DNA from 3 places in the Citrobacter sedlakii genome. Region 3 is predicted to be linked to each of the others. Evidence: predicted binding sites of a transcription regulator. Region 3 holds the regulator's gene; each other region holds the start of a gene.

Region 1 (4,727 bases), 450 kb from region 3:
GTGATGTGCTGACAGAAAAAGTAAAAGTTCTGCACATCGCGCTGTTTCGCCTGCTGTAAGGTAATGGCTGTGGTTGGCATGGTGGTTTCAAAACCCAGACCGAAGAACACCACTTTGCGCGTCGGGTTTTCCTGCGCCAGTTTAAGGGCATCCATCGGCGAATAAACGATGCGCACATCCGCGCCGCGGGCTTTCGCCTGTAACAGCGATCCCTGTTTGCCGGGTACGCGCATGGCGTCGCCAAAGGTACAAAAAATCACCTCCGGGTGGCTGGCGATTTCAACGCAGCTGTCGATTCGCCCCATTGGCAGTACGCAGACCGGGCAGCCCGGGCCGTGAATGAATTCCACGTTATCCGGCAGCAACTGGTCGAGACCAAACTTAAAGATTGCGTGGGTATGACCGCCGCAGACTTCCATAATGCGCAGCGGACGTTCAGGGGTGTAAGGCAGCAGCGCGGCGCGTTCGCGCAGGTGCTCAATCAACTGCATCACCTGTTCCGGCGCGCGGTATTCGTCAACAAAACGCATTATTTTTCCTCGCCGTACAGCAAAGCGCCGACGTCCGGCTCTACATCAAACATGTTTTGTAGCGCGTCGAGGGTGTCGCGCGCTTCGGCTTCGTTGATGACGCTCATCGCGAAACCAACGTGCACCAGTACCCATTGACCGAGACGCGGCGCGCCGTTTTCGTCATGGCTGCCGACCAGCGTCAGGTCGACGTCGCGCTGGATGCCGCAGACGTCGACTTTGGCCTGGTTACCGTCAATGGCGCGGATTTGGCCGGGAACGCCTATGCACATCGCTGTGCCTCCAGCCAGTTGAGCCATTTCTCCATCCCTTCGCCGCTGGTGGCGGAAATGAGGATGATCTCGATGTCCGGGTTGACTTCCCGGGCGCTGGCCATGCATTTCTCTACGTCAAAATTGAGGTACGGTAGCAGATCGACTTTGTTAAGCAGCATTAACGAGGCGGCGGCAAACATATGCGGGTATTTCAGCGGCTTGTCTTCACCTTCGGTAACGGAAAGCACCGCGACCTTGTGGCGTTCGCCGAGATCGAAGCTGGCCGGACAGACAAGGTTGCCGACGTTTTCGATAAACAGGATGCCGTTATCGTCAAGCGGTAAGCGTGGCGCGGCGTCGGCAATCATCTGTGCGTCGAGATGGCAGCCTTTGCCAGTGTTGACCTGAATCGCTGGCGTGCCGGTCGCGCGAATGCGCGCGGCATCGTTGACCGTTTGCTGGTCGCCCTCAATGACCGCGCACGGAACCCGGTCTTTCAGCTTCATCAGCGTTTCGGTGAGCAGGGTGGTTTTACCGGAACCAGGGCTGGAGACGAGGTTGAGCACCAGGTGTTGACGGGCGGCGAAGCGGGCGCGGTTGCGCTCGGCCAGACGGTTATTTTTATCCAGCACGTCGATTTCTACTTCCAGCATGCGGCGCTGGCTCATGCCCGGCGCGTGGGTGCCGGCTTCACCGTGTCCGTAATGCAGATCGCCTTCTTCGCTCTGGCTTGGGGTGAAGGCAGACGTTTTAATACCGGTAATATTCAGCGCCGGGCGGGCTGCCGGGGCAAAAGGCGCGCTACGAAACGCCGAATGCGGGTTATGCTCATCACCCTCTATATAAAGGTTGCCTTCAGCGCAACCGCACGTTGTACACATTGCTCACTCCTGGTCTCTTTCTTGTTACAGGCTTTCTGCCGGATAAGGCGCAACCGCCGCCCGGCTTAATCTTCTGTTCCATCAATTTCAATTCGCCGAATCTGTAATCCGTCGTCTGCCACGATGCGTAGCGTATCGCTGTTGCATTGCGGACAATGGCGTACGCGGTGGGTCAGTAACGTGACGTATTCCTGACAGCACTCGCACCAGCATTCGGCTTCTTGCTGTTCGAGGTGCAGTTTACAACCTTCCGCAACAGTGCCACGGCATACCAGATCAAAACAAAAGGAGAGAGCGCTGCTTTCAACGCAAGAAAATGCGCCAATTTTGAGCCAGACCCCAGTTATGCGTTTTGCGCCATGCGCAGCGGCCTGCTGTTCGATCAATTCCAGCGCCCGCTGGCAAAGGGTGATTTCGTGCATGTTGCCTCCCGATGTGATGGCCAGGGTTAAGCAATAAGCGTGCCAGCATGATTATTGTTAAGGCTCGCTGATGACGACGATGACGAAATGACATGTCATTCGCGCGACGAAAGCGAAGGGTGAATTTTAAAAATTATTAAAAACAAAGAGTTAAAAAGTGGCATGGAATATGCTTATGGCTGGCTATCTCAGTTAAACGGGTAACCTGTCATGACTATTTGGGAAATAAGCGAAAAAGCCGACTACATCGCGCAGCGGCATCGTCGCCTACAGGACCAGTGGCATATTTACTGCAATTCGCTGGTCCAGGGGATCACCCTGTCAAAAGCGCGGCTGCATCATGCGATGAGTTGCGCGCCGGATAAAGACCTGTGCTTCGTCCTGTTCGAACACTTTCGCATCTACGTGACGATGGCGGAGGGCTTTAACAGCCACACCATTGAATACTACGTCGAAACGAAAGACGGTGAAGATAAACAGTTGATTGCGCAAGCCCAGCTCAGCATTGAAGGCAGTGTGGACGGTCGGATCAGCAACCGCGACCGCGAGCAGGTGCTGGAACACTATCTCGACAAAATCGCCAGCGTTTATGACCGTCTGTATGCCGCCGTCGAGAGCGGTTCGCCGATCAATCTGAGCCAACTGGCGGCGGGTGAAAGCCCGGCAGCGTAAGACCGGGACACGACCCGTTTGACATCGTGACGTCGCCGTACGTGTCGTCACGGGAATTTTTAGGGACAGATGTGTCGATAAGTGTCGAAAGTGACATTTCATCGCCATCTTTTCGTCAAAAATGACTATCACCTGAGGAATGCCTGGTGAATCGTTTTGTAATTGCTGACTCCACGCTCTGTATCGGCTGCCACACCTGTGAAGCCGCCTGTTCAGAGACGCATCGCCAGCACGGCCTGCAGTCTATGCCGCGCCTGAAAGTGATGCTTAACGAAAAAGAATCTGCGCCGCAGCTGTGCCACCATTGTGAAGACGCGCCCTGCGCCACCGTGTGTCCGGTTAACGCCATTAACCGGGTGGATGGCGCCGTACAGCTTAATGAAAGCCTGTGCGTCAGCTGCAAACTGTGCGGCATCGCCTGCCCGTTTGGCGCCATTGAATTTTCCGGCAGCCGACCGCTGCACATTCCGGCGAACGCGAATACACCAAAAGCGCCGCCCGCGCCACCCGCGCCGGCTCGCGTCAGCACGCTGCTGGACTGGGTGCCTGGCGTACGGGCTATCGCGGTGAAGTGCGATCTGTGCAGCTTCGACGAACAAGGCCCGGCCTGCGTGCGGATGTGTCCGACCAAAGCCCTGCATCTGGTAAATAACATGGATATCGCCCGCGCCAGCAAACGTAAGCGTGAGCTGACCTTTAACACCGATTTCGGCGATCTCACCTTGTTTCAGCAGGCTCAGAGTGGGGATGCAAAATGAGCGCAATTTCATTAGTCACCAGCGGCGTGGCCTGGTTCGCCGCCGCCGCGGTTCTGGCATTTCTGTTTTCGTTTCATAAAGCGCTGAGCGGCTGGATCGCCGGGGTTGGCGGTGCGGTCGGCAGCCTGTGTGCGGCTGGCGCGGGTTTTACGGTGCTCATCAGCGCAACTGCCGTCAGCGGCCTTATGCCGGCGATCGGTCATAGCGTACAAATCACCCCGCTGAATGCGATCTGGCTGATCACCCTCGGACTGTGCGGACTGTTCGTCAGCCTCTATAACATCGACTGGCATCGTCACCCGCAGGTTAACGCTAACGGCCTGTTGGTGAACCTGCTGATGGCGGCGGCAGTTTGCGCGGTGGTGGCCAGTAACCTCGGCACACTGGTGGTGATGGCGGAAATTATGGCGCTGTGCGCTGTGTTCCTGACCGGATGCACTAAAGAGGGCAAGCTGTGGTTTGCGCTGGGGCGTCTCGGTACGCTGCTGCTGGCGATCGCCTGCTGGCTGGTGTGGCAGCGCTACGGCACGCTGGAACTGCGTCTGCTGGGCGTGCGCACCCAGACGCTACCGCTGGGCTCGGATATCTGGCTGCTTGGCGTCATCGGCTTTGGCCTGCTGGCAGGGATTATTCCGCTGCACGGCTGGGTGCCGCAGGCGCACGCAAACGCCAGCGCGCCAGCCGCGGCGCTGTTCTCTGGCGTGGTCATGAAGGTCGGACTGCTGGGCATCCTGTCGCTGTCGCTGATTGGCGGCAACGCGCCGCTGTGGTGGGGCGTTACGCTGCTGGTGCTTGGGATGATCACTGCTTTTGTCGGTGGTCTGTATGCGCTGATGGAACATAACATCCAGCGTCTGCTGGCTTACCACACGCTGGAAAACATCGGCATTATCCTGCTCGGTCTCGGCGCGGGCATCACCGGCATTGCACTGAATCAACCGGCGTTAATCGCGCTGGGGCTGACCGGCGGGCTGTATCACCTGGTGAACCACAGCCTGTTTAAAAGCGTACTGTTTTTGGGGGCTGGCAGCATCTGGTTCCGTACCGGTCACCGCGACATTGAAAAGCTGGGCGGCATCGGTAAGCGTATGCCAGTCATTTCTGTCGCGATGCTGGTGGGGTTGATGGCGATGGCCGCGCTGCCGCCGCTGAACGGCTTCGCAGGCGAGTGGGTGATCTATCAATCGTTCTTCAAACTGGGTAACAGCGG
Region 2 (4,727 bases), 2.2 Mb from region 3:
GGCTACGACCACATCGAAGACGATGAGGCCGAGGAAATGGAAGCCCTCGAAACAGAGATTATGCTTGCTCTGGGCTATGAGGATCCGTACATTGCCGAGAAGGAGTAGCACTCCTTCATTTTGCAGGCCTGAGACGCGTAGCGCCATCAGGCGATAAATGCCGTCAGCGGCTGAGTTTACGCCTGACGCGCGTTCGATTAACTAACATGAGAACCCATACGACGCCATGAGCGACGACAATTCACACAGTAGTGACACGTTAAGCAACAAGAAGGGATTTTTCTCCCTGTTACTGAGCCAACTTTTCCACGGTGAACCGAAAAACCGTGATGAACTGCTGGCGCTGATCCGTGATTCCGGGCAAAACGAGCTGATCGATGAAGATACGCGCGACATGCTCGAAGGGGTAATGGATATTGCGGACCAGCGCGTTCGCGACATCATGATCCCCCGCTCCCAGATGATTACCCTGAAACGCAACCAGACGCTGGACGAATGCCTCGATGTCATTATCGAGTCCGCCCACTCGCGTTTTCCGGTGATCAGCGAAGACAAAGATCACATTGAAGGGATTCTGATGGCGAAGGATTTGCTGCCGTTTATGCGCAGCGACGCCGAAGCCTTCAGCATGGAAAAAGTGTTACGCCAGGCCGTTGTCGTCCCGGAGAGCAAACGCGTTGACCGGATGCTCAAGGAGTTCCGCTCACAGCGTTATCATATGGCTATCGTCATCGACGAGTTCGGCGGCGTCTCTGGTCTGGTGACCATTGAAGACATCCTTGAACTGATCGTGGGTGAAATCGAAGACGAGTATGACGAAGAAGACGATATCGACTTCCGCCAACTCAGCCGCCACACCTGGACCGTCCGCGCGCTCGCGCCGATTGAAGATTTTAATGAAGCTTTCGGCACCCACTTTAGCGATGAAGAGGTCGATACCATCGGCGGCCTGGTGATGCAGGCGTTTGGTCACCTGCCCGCCCGCGGTGAAACCATTGACATTGATGGTTACCAGTTCAAAGTGGCCATGGCCGACAGCCGCCGTATTATTCAGGTTCATGTCAGAATTCCGGATGACTCCCCCCAGCCAAAACTGGACGAATAAAACCGAACGGGAAGAAGAACTCAATGGCATTTGCCTCTTTACTTGAACGCCAGCGCATTCGCCTGCTGCTGGCGTTATTATTCGGGGCCAGCGGGACGCTGGCATTTTCTCCGTATGACATCTGGCCCGCGGCGATAATTTCGCTTATGGGCCTGCAGGCGTTAACCTTAAACCGACGTCCGCTCCAGTCCGCCGCTGTCGGCTACTTCTGGGGGCTGGGGTTGTTCGGCACCGGTATCAACTGGGTGTACGTCAGCATCGCGCAGTTTGGCGGGATGCCTGGTCCGGTCAACGTCTTTCTCGTGGTGCTGCTCGCCGCTTACCTTTCTTTGTATACCGGCCTGTTTGCCGGGATCCTGGCGCGCCTGTGGCCGGAAACCCGCTGGCTGCGCGTGGCGATTGCCGCACCAGTGGTCTGGCAAATCACCGAGTTCCTGCGCGGCTGGGTTCTGACCGGCTTCCCGTGGCTGCAGTTTGGCTACAGCCAGATTGACGGCCCGCTGAAGGGGCTGGCGCCGGTAATGGGCGTCGAGGCGATCAATTTTATGCTGATGATGACGAGCGGCCTGCTGGTGCTGGCCCTCGTCAGCCGAAACTGGCGTCCGCTGGCGGTGGCGGCGGTACTGTTTGCGCTGCCTTTCCCGCTGCGATACATCCAGTGGTATACGCCGGAACCCGAAAGGGCGACCCAGGTTTCTCTGGTGCAGGGGGATATCCCGCAGTCGCTGAAGTGGGACGAAAGCCAACTGATCAATACGCTGAAAATCTACCTTGATGCCACCCAACCGCTGATGGGGAAATCGCAGCTGATCATCTGGCCGGAATCCGCAATTCCGGATCTGGAAATTAACCAGCAGCGCTTTCTCGGCATGATGGACGATTTGTTACGTTCAAAAAACAGTACGCTCATTACCGGCATCGTTGACGCGCGCCTGAACAAGCAGAACCGTTACGACACCTACAACACGATTATTACGCTGGGTAAAGACAATCCTTACAGCTACGACTCAGGCAATCGCTACAACAAAAACCATCTCGTGCCGTTTGGCGAGTTTGTGCCGCTGGAGTCGATCCTGCGTCCGTTAGCGCCCTTTTTTGATCTGCCGATGTCCTCATTCAGCCGCGGTCCGTATGTCCAGCCGCAGCTGCACGCCCATGGCTTCGCCCTGACGGCGGCCATTTGCTACGAGATCATTCTGGGCGAACAGGTGCGGGATAACTTCCGTCCGGACACCGACTACCTGCTGACCATCTCTAACGACGCATGGTTCGGCAAGTCGATTGGCCCGTGGCAGCACTTCCAGATGGCGCGGATGCGTTCGCTGGAGCTGGCAAGACCGCTGCTGCGTAGCACCAACAACGGGATAACCGCGGTAATTGGCCCGCAGGGCGATGTCCAGGCGATGATCCCTCAGTTTACGCGTCAGGTGCTGACCACCACCGTGACGCCGACCACAGGCTTAACGCCGTATGCCCGTACCGGCAACTGGCCGCTGTGGGCGATAACCGCCCTGTTTGGTTTTGGCGCACTGCTAATGAGCTTGCGTCAACGCCGGAAGTAATCCTGCCTCGTAATCTCGCCGGATGGCGGCCCTGGCCCGTCTCCGGCGTTTCCTTTCTCCTGCTATTCCATTCTGGCACGTCTATTGCTTTGTAATACAAGGCAAACCTGTTTTAAGCCCAACGTGCAACCGGGACGCACCAACGCGGTTCATCGGTAGCACCGAAACAGTGCAATGAAAGATTTTTGCCTCCGGATGGTGCGGCGCACTTCGCAAAAATAAACAATAACGCAGCAATATCTTTACATTCAGCCAAACTAAATGTTAACAAACAGGTACAACACTGCACGCGCAAGTTGCAGACGATAACAACATCACAATGGGTATCAATGCGCCGATGGCGCAGACGATAAAGGAGTTGGATATGCAATTACGTAAGCTAGCCACAGCAATGCTGGTTATGGGGCTGTCTGCCGGTGTGGCGCACGCGGAAGACGCCGCGCCTGCTGCGGGCAGCACGCTGGACAAGATCGCCAAAAACGGCGTCATTGTCGTGGGTCACCGTGAGTCATCCGTACCGTTCTCGTATTATGACAATCAGCAGAAAGTGGTGGGTTATTCTCAGGACTACTCCAACGCCATCGTTGAAGCGGTGAAGAAGAAGCTGAATAAGCCTGACCTGCAGGTGAAGCTGATTCCGATTACCTCCCAGAACCGTATTCCGCTGCTGCAAAACGGCACTTTCGATTTTGAGTGCGGCTCTACCACCAACAACGTTGAGCGCCAGAAGCAGGCCGCATTCTCTAACACCATCTTTGTCGTCGGTACCCGCTTGCTGGCGAAAAAAGGCGGCGACATTAAAGACTTCCCGGATCTGAAGGGCAAAGCGGTGGTGGTGACTTCCGGTACCACCTCGGAGATTCTGCTGCACAAGCTGAACGACGAGCAAAAAATGAATATGCGCATCATCAGCGCCAAAGACCACGGTGACTCCTTCCGCACGCTGGAAAGCGGTCGCGCAGTCGCGTTCATGATGGATGATGCCCTGCTGGCGGGCGAACGCGCGAAGGCGAAAAAACCGGACAACTGGGAAATCGTCGGCAAAGCGCAGTCCGAAGAAGCTTACGGCTGCATGCTGCGTAAAAACGATCCGGATTTCAAAAAATTGATGGATGAGACCATCGCCCAGGCGCAAACCTCTGGCGAAGCGGCAAAATGGTTTGATAAATGGTTTAAAAACCCTATCCCGCCCAAAAACCTGAACATGAATTTCGAACTCTCTGACGAAATGAAGGCCCTGTTCAAAGAGCCAAACGACAAAGCACTTAACTAACAACAATGAAATAGGGCGAGATCTCCTTGCCCTCTCGATTGCTGGTCAGCACGGACAGACTATACGCCTGATGGTCGTTCCCCATCAGGCCTGAAAACCGAAACACGCTGATCAACAATCTTCGAGGGTAGCGCTGCTACCCTTTTTTTTCGGAGTAGATGTATGTCAATAGACTGGAACTGGGGTATTTTTTTACAGGAAGCCCCCTTCGGCAACACCACCTATCTCGGCTGGCTCTGGAGTGGCTTTCAGGTCACCGTGGCGTTATCCATCACCGCCTGGATCATTGCTTTTCTCGTCGGCTCGTTATTCGGCATTCTTCGCACTGTGCCGAACCGTTTTCTTTCCGGTATCGGCACGCTTTACGTGGAACTGTTCCGTAACGTTCCGCTGATCGTGCAGTTCTTTACCTGGTATCTGGTCGTGCCGGAACTGCTGCCGGAAGATCTCGGCATGTGGTTTAAGGCAGAACTGGATCCCAACATTCAGTTCTTCCTGTCGTCAATGATCTGTCTGGGGCTGTTTACCGCCGCCCGCGTTTGTGAGCAGGTACGCGCGGCAATTCAGTCGCTGCCGCGCGGGCAAAAGAATGCGGCGCTGGCCATGGGACTGACGCTGCCGCAGGCGTATCGTTACGTGCTGCTGCCTAACGCTTACCGGGTGATCGTACCGCCGATGACCTCAGAGATGATGAACCTGGTGAAAAACTCGGCCATCGCCTCCACCATCGGTCTGGTCGATATGGCGGCGCAGGCGGGCAAGCTGCTCGATTACTCCGCCCACGCCT
Region 3 (4,727 bases):
GGTAAATAAAATTGTGTACTTCTGTGTGCCTGTCGAGAAAAGCGGCAACGGGTTTGTCGAGACCGGTCATGGGGCGTAGCTTCGGGTCCCAGTGCGGGTTTGGCAGAAAGCGCACGTCGAAAACATAGTCGGCATCAATCGGGATGCCGTGCTTAAAGCCAAAGGACTCAAACACCATCGTCAGCTCGCGCTCGCGTTTCCCCAGTAATCGGGTGCGTAGCATTTCCGCCAGCTCATGTACCGACATTTCTGAAGTATCGACAATCAGGTCGGCGCGGGAGCGTAGCGGCTCCAGCAGGTCGCTTTCCTGATCGATCGCGCTTTCCAGGGAGAGGTTTTTACTGGAAAGAGGATGCAGACGACGTGTATCGCTGTAACGGCGAATCAGAGTGTTGCGATCGGCGTCAAGGAACAGCAACTGCGGTGAGAACGCATCGGGCAGGTTGTTCATCGCCTGCTCGAAGATCTCCGGGGATTCAGGCATATTGCGCACGTCAATACTGACGGCTGCCGAGATCTGGCGTTCGGCAAGCGTGCGAGCCAGATCGGGCAACAGCACCACGGGAAGGTTATCCACGCAGTAAAAACCCATATCTTCCAGCGCCCGCAGGGCGACAGATTTACCTGACCCTGAACGACCGCTGACGATCATCAGTACCATGTACTGTTTCTCCTCACCACGTCAAAAGGGGAGTGTTTTACGCGCTTACTCATCATCCTGGCGACCTTCTGTGTCAGTGATGATTTGATACAGCTCTTCATCGCTTTGCGCAGCGCGAAGCCGGCGACAAATGGTTTTATCCGCCAGACGCTTGGCGACTAAAGACAGCGTGTGCAGATGCGTTTTGGTTTGATCCGCAGGCACCAGCAGGGCAAAGAGCAGATCCACCGGTTGATTATCGATCGCGTCGAAAGCAATCGGCGTTTCCAGTTGCACAAACACGCCTACGGCCCGCAGGGTATCTTCTTCCACTTTACCGTGTGGGATGGCGATGCCGTTGCCGATACCGGTACTGCCCATCTTTTCCCGCGTCAGGATCGCTTCAAAAACGATCTGTGGCGGCAAACTTAGCTGCTTTGCCGCCAGTTCACTGATAATCTCCAGCGCGCGTTTTTTGCTCTGGCAATGCACGCCGCTGCGTGTACATTCCTGGTTAAGTACACTGCTCAGTTGTAGAGTTGTATCGTTATTTATCATAATTTCACCTAAGAACCTGCCCCTTCAAGTGAGAAAACAGGTTCGGAGCGCTAACTGTACAAATGGCCCGTTGTTGTACACAACAGGCCGTCCTGCACCCGCTAACTGCCCGGACAATTAGTGTTGTTTCAGTTTATCTTTATGTTTGGTCAGCTGTCTTGCCAGCTTATCGATTAAGCCGTCAATAGCGGCATACATGTCCTGACCTTCCGCACTGGCGTGAATTTCGCCACCGTTGACGTGCAGGGTTGCATCCGAGATGTGGGTGACCTTCTCCACTTTCAACACAATGTAGACCTGATTGATTCTGTCGAAATACTGTTCGAGCTTCGCGAACTTGGTATTGACGAAGTCGCGCAGGGCTTCAGTGATCTCGACGTTGTTTCCAGTGATGTTGAGCTGCATAGTGTCTTCCTTATCGGTTGGGTCAAACCAGCTGTTTACGCTGATTCGACGGCGGAATGGATAAAGACTCTCGGTACTTCGCAACGGTGCGGCGCGCCACCATGATACCCAGTTCCGACAGCAAAGATGTTAACTTGCTGTCGCTCAGCGGTTTCGCGGGGTTTTCGGCCGCAATCAGCTTTTTCACCAGCGCGCGGATAGCCGTGGAGGACGCTTCGCCACCGCCTTCGGTGTTCACATGGCTGGAGAAAAAATACTTCAGTTCAAAAATGCCGCGCGGACTGTGCAGGTATTTCTGCGTGGTCACACGGGAAATGGTTGATTCGTGCATTTCGACGGCCTGGGCGATATCCGCCAGCACCATCGGTTTCATAAATTCTTCGCCCTGCTCAAAGAAGGCCTGCTGTTGCTCGACGATACAGCGGCTGACGCGCAGGAGCGTATCGTTACGGCTCTCCAGGCTTTTAATCAGCCATTTCGCGTCCTGCAAATTGCTGCGAATGTACTGACTGTCGGCATCGTTACGCCCGCCGCTACACATTGCCGCATAGTGCTGATTGATCTGCAGCCGGGGGATGCTGTCGCCGTTCAGTTCGACCGTCCAGCGACCATTGTGCTTACGCACCAGTACATCCGGAATGACGTATTCAGGTACACTGGTCTGGATCGACTGGCCGGGCCTGGGATCGAGCGACTGGATAAAATTGACCGCCTCTTTCAGCACGTCTTCTTTCAGGCGCGTCACGCGCATCAGGGTGCGGAAGTCATGATTCGCCAGCAGATCAAGGTGATCGCTGACGATCAGCCGGGCTTCGTCGAGAAACGGGGTGGCCTTATCAAACTGGGACAGTTGGATCAGCAGACAGTCGCGCAGATCTTTCGCCGCCACGCCAACCGGATCAAAGCGCTGGATGCGTTTCAGCACCGCTTCGACCTCATCAATGTCCACCTCCTCGTCGCCCATGCTGTCGAGAATGTCTTCCAGAGAGACGGTGAGATACCCGGTGTCATCCACGGCATCAACAATGGAAGTGGCTATCGCGCGGTCTGTATCGGAGAAGGGCGTCAGCTCCACCTGCCACATCAGGTAATCCTGAAGTGACTGGGTGGTCTCGCCCTGATAAACGGGAAGCTCATCGTCGATGTAATCTCCGCTGGTGCCGGATGGCGTACCGGCGGTATAGATCTCATCCCAACTGGCGTCGAGCGGCAGCTCTTCCGGCATCTCTTTTTGTTCGAGCGCGTCGGCGGCGTCCAGCGTTTCGCTGTCCTGCGTTTCGCGGGTTTCCACTTCATCATGAACGTCGGTTTGCTCAAGCAGCGGATTGCTTTCCAGCGCCTGTTGCAGCTCCTGCTGAAGTTCCAGCGTGGACAGCTGCAGCAGACGGATAGCCTGCTGAAGTTGCGGCGTCATCGCCAATTGTTGGCTGAGCCTGAGTTGCAAACCTTGCTTCATGTTCAGAGTCGTTTTCCCCCGCTATAACGTCGCGAACTTCTACCCTATCAGAGTCTGAAGTCTTCCCCAAGGTATACGCGCTTAACGTGTTCATCCTGGAGAATTTCCGTTGGCGTGCCGTGGGCGATCAGATGTCCCTGGCTGACGATATAGGCGCGTTCACATACTGCCAGCGTTTCACGGACGTTATGGTCGGTGATCAGAACGCCCAGGCCGCTGTCGCGCAGGTGCTCAATGATACGTTTGATGTCGATGACGGAGATCGGGTCAACGCCCGCAAACGGTTCATCAAGCAGGATAAATTTCGGGTTTGCGGCCAGCGCGCGGGCGATCTCGACACGGCGGCGTTCGCCCCCGGAAAGCGACTGTCCCATGCTGTCGCGCAGGTGCTCAATGTGAAATTCTTCCATCAGCTCGTTGGCGCGATCTTCGCGTTGCTCGCTGGTAAGATCGTCGCGAATTTGCAGTACCGCCATCAGGTTATCGAACACGCTCAGGCGGCGGAAGATCGATGCTTCCTGCGGCAGATAGCCAATACCGCGGCGCGCGCGGGCGTGCAGCGGCAGCAAACTGATGTCTTCATCATCAATGATGATGTTACCGGCGTCGCGCGGCACAATGCCGACCACCATATAGAACGTGGTGGTTTTACCCGCGCCGTTAGGCCCGAGCAGACCGACAATTTCGCCTGAGTTAACGGTCAGACTGACATCTTCCACGACGCGGCGGCCTTTGTAGGCCTTCGCCAGATTCTTTGCAGTTAATGTTGCCATAACGAATTAGTTACTCTTTTTCTGAGCCGGAGCCTGGTCTTTATTTTTGTCCTGTAGCTGGGACGGTACCAGAACGGTGGTCACGCGCTTGCCTTTCTCGCTGAACGCCTGCATTTTTTGCTCTTTCACCAGATAGGTAATCTTGTCGCCGGTGATGTTGCTGTCGAGCTGTTCCAGATAAGCATTGCCAGTAAGCACGACGAAGTCTTTCGCCAGCTCGTAGTGCATCTTCGAGGCGCGGCCTTTGACCGGCTTCCCGTTGTCCTGCATTTGATAGAAAGTGGCCGGGTTGCCGAAGCCGTCAATGACCTCTTTTCCTTCTTCGCCGCCCGGGCGGGTCACGACAACTTTATCGGCGTTGATTTTAATGGTGCCCTGGGTCACGACGACATTGCCGGTGAAGGTGACGACGTTACCTTGCATATCCAGAGACTGCTGGTCCGACTCGATATGGATCGGCTGCTCGGTATCGCCGGTGACGGCGAACGCTGGAATGCTGGCGGCCAGAAGGGCGCTGGCAAGCACAAGATTAAGGCTGAGTTTGTTTGTTTTGAATTTCATAGGAGGTTCTAACCTTTTCAATCAGCTCGGCGTTCTTGCTGCGTAAGTTGCCGCGCATTTTCAGTCCGCTGGAGTTAAATGTTGTTCCGTATAACGTGACAAGATCCTCAGACGTGACATCCTGCGTCACGAGGTTGATCTGCGCGTTATCGGTGGTAATTTTGCGAAGTTGAGCGTCAGGCACCAGCGCGTTGACTTCAACGTGACCATACAGATACAGCATCCGATCGTCGGTCAGCTTGGCTTTATCCGCCTTGATTGACCACGTAGGGACCTTGTCCTTATCAAAGGTGGTTAATACCGGTTGAGTAAACCACGAAATGGCTTCATCCGA

The links. Region 3 encodes sigma-54, which starts transcription at its own class of promoters, with help from an activator protein. Its sites were predicted from a motif close to GTTGGCACANNTTTCGCTNT; they were not measured.
Region 1: hypA (hydrogenase maturation nickel metallochaperone HypA) is a predicted target of sigma-54. The motif match lies at 2,115-2,134, and genes of this name have one in related genera.
Region 2: JY391_RS15110 (amino acid ABC transporter substrate-binding protein) is a predicted target of sigma-54. The motif match lies at 2,739-2,758, and genes of this name have one in related genera.

What each region holds. Positions count from the first base shown of each region.
Region 1 is NZ_CP071070.1:1,028,324-1,033,050, forward strand. Features, by position in the region: gene hypD (hydrogenase formation protein HypD) at 1-530, opposite strand, end outside; gene hypC (hydrogenase 3 maturation protein HypC) at 530-802, opposite strand; gene hypB (hydrogenase nickel incorporation protein HypB) at 793-1,665, opposite strand; gene hypA (hydrogenase maturation nickel metallochaperone HypA) at 1,731-2,087, opposite strand; gene hycA (formate hydrogenlyase regulator HycA) at 2,298-2,759, shown strand; gene hycB (formate hydrogenlyase subunit HycB) at 2,906-3,517, shown strand; gene hycC (formate hydrogenlyase subunit 3) at 3,514-4,727, shown strand, end outside.
Region 2 is NZ_CP071070.1:3,164,775-3,169,501, forward strand. Features, by position in the region: gene ybeY (rRNA maturation RNase YbeY) at 1-108, shown strand, start outside; gene corC (CNNM family magnesium/cobalt transport protein CorC) at 227-1,105, shown strand; gene lnt (apolipoprotein N-acyltransferase) at 1,129-2,667, shown strand; gene JY391_RS15110 (amino acid ABC transporter substrate-binding protein) at 3,032-3,940, shown strand; gene gltJ (glutamate/aspartate ABC transporter permease GltJ) at 4,103-4,727, shown strand, end outside.
Region 3 is NZ_CP071070.1:576,404-581,130, forward strand. Features, by position in the region: gene rapZ (RNase adapter RapZ) at 1-661, opposite strand, end outside; gene ptsN (PTS IIA-like nitrogen regulatory protein PtsN) at 707-1,198, opposite strand; gene hpf (ribosome hibernation promoting factor) at 1,316-1,603, opposite strand; gene rpoN (RNA polymerase factor sigma-54) at 1,626-3,059, opposite strand; gene lptB (LPS export ABC transporter ATP-binding protein) at 3,107-3,832, opposite strand; gene lptA (lipopolysaccharide ABC transporter substrate-binding protein LptA) at 3,839-4,393, opposite strand; gene lptC (LPS export ABC transporter periplasmic protein LptC) at 4,362-4,727, opposite strand, start outside.